DNA from 2 places in the Streptomyces sp. NPDC091282 genome. Region 1 is predicted to be linked to the other one. Evidence: riboswitches for the same ligand, from Rfam matches in the RefSeq annotation. Region 1 holds a riboswitch; the other holds the start of a gene.
The links. Region 1 has a riboswitch for glycine ahead of gcvP (aminomethyl-transferring glycine dehydrogenase). Riboswitches for the same ligand answer to the same signal wherever they lie in the genome.

Region 1 (3,484 bases):
GTGTCCGCGGCGGCCGTGTCCAGCGCCTCGACGTCGCCCTCGACGCCGAACGCCGCCCAGACGGCTCCCAGCTGCGCGCGCGTGGTGGTCTCGTCGCAGGCCATGGAGACGTGGTCGGCGTCGACGAGGCGCAGGTTGACCCCGCCCTGCCGGGCGGCCGCGACGACCTCGGCGGCCTTGCCGGGCACGCGCGCGGTGAGCGTGTCGAAGTAGGCGCCGTGCACCAGCTCGACCCCGCCGTCCTTCAGCCCCGCGGCCAGGATCGTGGCGTAGCGGTGGGTCCGCTGCGCGATGGCCCGCAGGCCCTCGGGCCCGTGGTAGACGGCGTACATGCCGGCCATCACGGCGAGCAGCACCTGCGCGGTGCAGATGTTGCTGGTGGCCTTCTCGCGGCGGATGTGCTGCTCACGCGTCTGCAGCGCGAGCCGGTAGGCCCGGTGTCCGTCGGCGTCCACGGAGACGCCCACGAGCCGGCCGGGCAGGCTGCGCGCGAACTTCTCCCGCACCGCCATGTAGCCCGCGTGCGGACCGCCGAAGCCCATCGGCACACCGAACCGCTGGGTGGTGCCGACGGCGATGTCGGCGCCCAGCTCGCCCGGCGAGGTCAGCAGGGTCAGCGCGAGCAGGTCGGCGGCGACGGTGACCAGCGCGCCCAGCCCGTGCGCCTGCTCGACGAGCGGCTTGATGTCGCGCACGGCACCGGAGGCGCCCGGGTACTGGACGAGCACGCCGTTGATCTCCCGCGCGGCGAGATCGGCCGGGATGCCCTCGCTGAGGTCCGCGACGACGACCTCGACGCCCGTCGGTTCGGCCCGCGTCCGGATCACGGCGATGGTCTGCGGCAGGGCGTCCGCGTCGATGACGAAGACACCCTTCTTGTTCTTGCCCATGCGCAGCGACAGGGCCACGGCCTCGGCGGCGGCGGTGCCCTCGTCGAGCAGCGAGGCACCCGAGGTGGGCAGCCCGGTGAGGTCGGCGACCACGGTCTGGAAGTTCAGCAGCGCTTCCAGCCGGCCCTGGGAGATCTCCGGCTGGTACGGCGTGTACGCCGTGTACCAGGCGGGGTTCTCCATCACGTTCCGCAGGATGACGGGCGGCGTGAAGGTGCCGTAGTAGCCCAGCCCGATCATCGAGTCGAGCACCTGGTTGCGGTCGGCCAGCGACCGCAGCTCGGCCAGCACCTCGGCCTCGGTGCGCGCACCCGGCAGCTCCAGGGTGTCGGCGTTCTTGATGACGTCCGGCACGGCGGCTGCGGTCAGCTCGTCGAGCGAGCCGTAGCCGACCTGGGCGAGCATCTTGGCCTGCGCCTCGTCATCGGGTCCGATGTGGCGCTGCTCGAAGGGGATTCCCTGCTCTAGCTCGGAGAGCGGTACACGCTGGGCGGTCATTGCGGAGGCCTCCTGGTCTGACGCGACCTTCGAGGGGTACCCCGGCACGGGCACCCCGACGGCCTCCCCCTCTGTCATCTCAACCTGAGAGCTTCGCCGGACGCCCAGGGGATCCGGCTTGCACCGTCGGTGAGGACAAGCGCCATGGACGCCTGCCCTGCTTTCCAGAGTGACCTCGTCCGTGCGGTACGTGAGCCTGAGAGATTCCGGGGAGGATTTGCTCCTTCGGCGCCTCCGGTCTGCCCGGAGGACTCTCCCGCACGGGGTCAGCAGCCGTCTGCCAGCCTACCAGCGAGGGCACCGCACGGGTCTTCGAGTGGCCGCCTCCTTCAATGTGCTCTTTTGTAGTGCTTACGGATGAGGTGCGACCTAGTGGAGGGCCCGTGCAGACCGACATCGATCCGCGCAACCTGATCGGCCGCAAGGCGTTCGACCGCAACGGCACGAAGATCGGCACGATCGACGAGGTCTACCTCGACGACGCGACCGGGGTGCCGGAGTGGGCGGCCATACGCACCGGCCTGTTCTCCCGGGACGCCTTCGTGCCCCTGGAGCCGAGCGAGCTGGTCGAGGGCACCCTCAAGGTTCCCTTCGACCGCGCCCTGATCAAGGACGCCCCCGACTTCGGCGTGGGCCGCCACCTCTCCCCCGAGCAGGAACTCCAGCTCTACCACCACTACGGCCTGGACACGGCCGCCCCGCCCGCCGACCATCCCGACCACGACTTCGGCAAGCTGGCGGGCACGGAGGACTCGGGCGCGTAGGCCCGGCGGGGGCCGCTCCCGCCCTGCCCCGGCCCGGGACGGGGCCCTCCCGGCCCCGGAAGGCCCCGCGCTCCTGGTCACACGCCGACGCCGTCCGCGGGAACCTCCGGCACCAGCGGCAGCGGATCCACCGGTTCCAGCTCGGGGTCGTCCACCCGGAACGTCCGCACCCTCCCCGGCACCACCGACCCCGGCGTCTCGAACCGCACCGTCACCCGCCCCAGCCCGCTCCCCTGCACCCATCCGTGGCCGTACCCCGCATGGCGTACGTCGTGCCCCGCGGGCCACCGCCGCTCGACGGCCGCCTCCGCCTCGGCGGCCGGCTCCGCCACGTCCTCCTCCGCGGCCGGCTCCACCCCGTCCCCGGCCGCCGCCTGCGCGAACAGGTCCTCCTGGGTGTAGTCGGCGAGCCCCGACACGCCCACGCCCAGCAGCCGCACGCCTCCCGTCGTGTCCACCGAGTCCAGCAGCCGCGCCGCCGCCTCCCTTACCACCGCCGGGTCGTCGGTCGGCCCCCGCAGCGTCTCCGACCGGGTGAGCGTCGAGAAGTCGTACCGCCGCACCTTCAGCACGATGGTCCGCCCCGACAGGCCCGCCCCCCGCAGCCGGCGCACACACCGGTCGGCCAGCCGCTGCACCTCCATGCCCACCCGCGTCCGGTCGTGGATGTCCACGTCGTAGGTGTCCTCGACGGACACCGACTTGGCCTCCCGTTCGGCGACCACGGGCCGGTCGTCGTGGGCCAGCGCCATCGCGTACAGCGCGTGCCCGTGGGCCTTGCCGAGCAGCCGTACCAGTTCGTCCTCGCCCGCCTCGGCGATCTCGCCGACCGTGGTGATCCCGGCCCGCCGCAGGTGGTCCCCGGTCGCCGGCCCCACCCCCGGCAGGGTCCGCACCGTCATCGGCCCGAGCATCGCCCGCTCGGTGCCCGGCTCGATCAGCACCAGGCCGTCCGGCTTGGCCTGCTCGGAGGCGATCTTCGCGAGCATCTTGGAGGCGGCCAGCCCGACCGACCCGGAGAGCCCCGTGGCGCCCCGTATGTCCGCGCGCAGCTTCTCCCCCACCAGCCGCGCCGAACCGGCGTCCCAGGCGACCTCACCGGCCTCCAGGTCCACGAACGCCTCGTCCAGGCTCAGCGGCTCCACCAGCGGCGACAGCTCGTGCAGCAGCGCCATCACCTGCTCGCTGATCGACCGGTACAGCCCGAACCGCGGCACGAGGTACGCGGCGTTCGGAGCCAGTCTGCGCGCCTGCGCCATCGGCATCGCGGAGTGCACCCCGAACACCCGGGCCTCGTACGACGCGGTGGCCACCACACCGCGCGGTCCGAGC
Region 2 (3,484 bases), on a different contig from region 1:
TCACCAGGGACGGGTCGTCCACGACGTCCTCGTTGATCTCGGTGATCTCACCGGTGACCGGCGAGTAGAGGTCGGAGACCGACTTGGTCGACTCCAGCTCGCCGCAGGACTCGCCCGCGGTCACGGTGTCGCCGACGGCCGGGAGCTGGACGAAGACGACGTCACCGAGCGCGTTGGCCGCGTGCTCCGTGATGCCGACCGTCGCCACGCCGTCCGCGGCGGCCGACAGCCACTCGTGCTCCTTGCTGTAACGCAGCTGCTGGGGGTTGCTCATGGCCTGAATTCTCCTGTACGCGGTGGGGTGCTGGTGAAAGAGGAGTGCGGGAAACACACGTGAGCAGCGGAAATGTGCGCAGGGTCACGCACCGCCGGGCTCGGTGTCTTTCTCTGGGTCCGCCTCGGGATCTACTTCTGGCGCTTGTAGAACGGCAGGGCCACGACCTCGTACGGTTCGTGGCTGCCCCGGATGTCGACGCCGACACCCGCGGTGCCCGGCGCCGAGTGCGCCGCGTCGACGTACGCCATGGCGATCGGCCTGCCGAGCGTGGGGGAGGGGGCGCCGGAGGTGACCTCGCCGATCACCTTGCCGTCCGCGACCACCGGGTAGCCGGCGCGCGGCACCCGGCGGCCCTCGGCGACCAGGCCGACCAGCACCCGCGGCGGATTCGCGGCGGCCCGGTCGGCGGCCTCGGTCAGCGCCTCGCGGCCCACGAAGTCGCCGTCCTTCTCGAACTTCACGACCCGGCCGAGGCCGGCGTCGAAGGGGGTCAGCGAGGTGGTCAGCTCGTGCCCGTACAGCGGCATGCCCGCCTCCAGGCGGAGCGTGTCGCGGCAGGACAGGCCGCAGGCCACCAGGCCGACACCGGCGCCCGCCTCGGTCAGCGCCTCCCACAGCGCCACCGCGTGCTCCGGCTTCACGAACAGCTCGAAGCCGTCCTCGCCGGTGTAGCCGGTGCGGGCGATCAGCGCCGGGACGCCGGCGACGGTGCCGGGCAGCCCGGCGTAGTACTTGAGGCCGTCCAGGTCGGCGTCGGTGAGCGACTTCAGGATCCCGGGCGACTCCGGTCCCTGGACGGCGATCAGCGCGTACGCGTCCCGGTCGTCGCGCACCTCGGCGTCGAAGCCGGCGGCGCGCTCGGTCAGCGCGTCGAGGACCACCTGGGCGTTGGAGGCGTTGGCCACGACCAGGTACTCGGTCTCGGCCAGCCGGTAGACGATCAGGTCGTCGAGGATGCCGCCGTCGGCGCGGCAGATCATGGTGTAGCGGGCGCGGCCCACGCCGACGGAGGCGATGTTGCCGACCAGGGCGTGGTTCAGCAGGGCGGCCGCCTCGGGGCCGGTCACCGCGATCTCGCCCATGTGGGAGAGGTCGAAGAGCCCGGCCCTGGTCCGCACCGCGACGTGCTCGTCGCGCTCGGAGCCGTAGCGCAGGGGCATGTCCCAGCCGGCGAAGTCGGTCATGGTGGCGCCGAGCGAGCGATGCAGGGCATCGAGCGCGGTACGGCGGAGTCCAGCGGAATCGGAACTGCTCATCGGTCGGTCGTCTCCCAAAGATCCCAGGGCATGACAGGCGAGGTCGGTCCTCCCCATCTGTCATCGGAACCTGAGAGGTTCGCCTCGACCACGGACGTGGTCGAAGGCTTGCACCTTGGGTGGGACCGCCGGCGGGCGGTCCGCTTTTCAGATGTGCCTCGCCCGCGCGGTAACGGTGCCTGAGAGATTCAAGGGAGGGACTTGCTCCTTCGGCGCCCCGGTGAAGACTGCCGGGGACTCTCCCGCGCGGATTCAAACGGCCGGTATGCAGTTGGCGCGCACATCATTGCATGCCGGGCCGGGCTTTGTAACAGCCCTGTGGCCGGAACCGGACGGAACCGCGAGACACCGTGCATTACCTTCTCTTTACAATAAGCGGGGAGAACCTTTCCTGAGCCCCCAGGGAGGACGGTCACGGTGACAAGGACCACGGCATACGCGACGACGACGGGCATCGCCCTGCCGGGACAGCCGGCGGCCCCGGCCCGCGAGCGGCACGGGGAGCGCCCGGCACGCGTGGTGCGCGACCTGCGCGACCGGACCGGCCGCAGCCCGCAGGGCCTGCTCTTCGGCCCCCGTGACCTGGTCGTGGTCACCGGCCTGCCCGGCAGCGGCAAGTCCACCCTGATGCACCGCACCGTCCAGGGCATCCGGATCGACTCCCAGGACACCCGCGACCGCTGGGACGCCCGCCTGGCCCGCTTCCTGCCGTACGCCCTGTACCGCCCGCTGGTCCGCCTCGCCCACTACGCCGGACTGCGCCGCGCGCTGCGCAGCGGCGAGGGCGTGGTGGTGCACGACTGCGGCACCCAGGCCTGGGTGCGCGACTGGCTGGCCCGCGCGGCCCGCCGCCGCGGCGCCACCCTGCACCTGCTGCTCCTGGACGTCCCGCCGGGCACGGCGCTGGACGGCCAGCGCGAGCGGGGCCGCGGCGTCTCCCGCTACGCCTTCCTGCGCCACCGGCACGCCGCGTCCCGTCTGGTGCGCGCGGTGGAGAGGGGCGGGCTGCCCCGGGGCGTCGGCTCGGCGGTGCTGCTCGACCGGGACGCGGCCGACGTGCTGTGCCGGATCGCCTTCCGCGAGCCGGAGAAGTGCGCGGGGTGAGGCTCCCCGCGCGGGCGGGCGGCTCGCAGGGGTGGGGCATTGTCACAGCCACCCGATAGCCTTTTCGGACTCAGCAGCAGCGGTTTCCAGCAGGCGGTAGGCAGATGGACTTCCCGGCGGACATTCCCGCGGACTTCCCGGCACAGACGCACCCCCACCCGCACGGCGGGTGGCCCGGCAACGAACTGGAGGAGGTCCTGTCGGCCTCCCTCGGCGTCCCCGCGGCCGCCGGCCGGCTCATCGAGGTACTCGGCCGCGGTTTCCTGTGGATCCCGCTGCCCGAGGGCGGCGGCCCGCACAGCGGTTCCCTCGACCTGCCCACCACGGAGATCGAGGGCCGGGTGTACGTGCCGGTCTTCAGCTCCGAGGAGCAGTTCCGCCAGGTGGCCGGCTCCCACCTGTCGTACACCGTCGCCCCGGCCGTCGAGTTCGCCCGCGGGCTGCCCCCGCAGGTCGGCATCGCCGTGAACCCCGGCGGCACGGTGGGCGTCCCGCTGCCGCCGGAGGCGGTCGCCGAGCTGTGCCGGGCCGGCCGCAGCGAACTGGACGGTTCGGCCTCGGGCGGCCGGGTACGGCTCTTCGAACCGGACTGGCAGGACGACCCGATGGACTTCCTGGCCGCGGCCTCCGCGGAGTTCGCGGCCACCGGCGTGGTCGCCACGGCCCGCCGCTGCCTCGCCGCGGTCGAGACGGCGGACCCGGTGATGTTCGTGGGCGTCGAACTCTCCCAGTGGGAGGGCGACATCAGGGCGCTGCCCCTGGAGGCGCTGGGCCGGGCGCTGGGCCGGGTCCCGGTCGGGTGGCCGGTGAACCTGGTCCTGCTCGACGTCGCGGACGACCCGGTGGG

Region 2: linked by a shared signal. The riboswitch ahead of gcvT (glycine cleavage system aminomethyltransferase GcvT) and the one ahead of gcvP (aminomethyl-transferring glycine dehydrogenase) in region 1 are both predicted to bind glycine.

What each region holds. Positions count from the first base shown of each region.
Region 1 covers NZ_JBIVUX010000004.1:9,107-12,590, reverse strand. The annotation lists gene gcvP (aminomethyl-transferring glycine dehydrogenase) at 1-1,388, opposite strand, end outside; glycine riboswitch at 1,563-1,657, opposite strand; gene ACIQOE_RS19195 (PRC-barrel domain-containing protein) at 1,772-2,152, shown strand; partial or broken gene ACIQOE_RS19190 (DNA polymerase IV) at 2,065-3,484, opposite strand, start outside.
Region 2 covers NZ_JBIVUX010000011.1:42,833-46,316, forward strand. The annotation lists gene gcvH (glycine cleavage system protein GcvH) at 1-274, opposite strand, end outside; gene gcvT (glycine cleavage system aminomethyltransferase GcvT) at 406-1,533, opposite strand; glycine riboswitch at 1,691-1,788, opposite strand; gene ACIQOE_RS36730 (AAA family ATPase) at 1,951-2,637, shown strand; gene ACIQOE_RS36735 (enhanced serine sensitivity protein SseB) at 2,742-3,484, shown strand, end outside.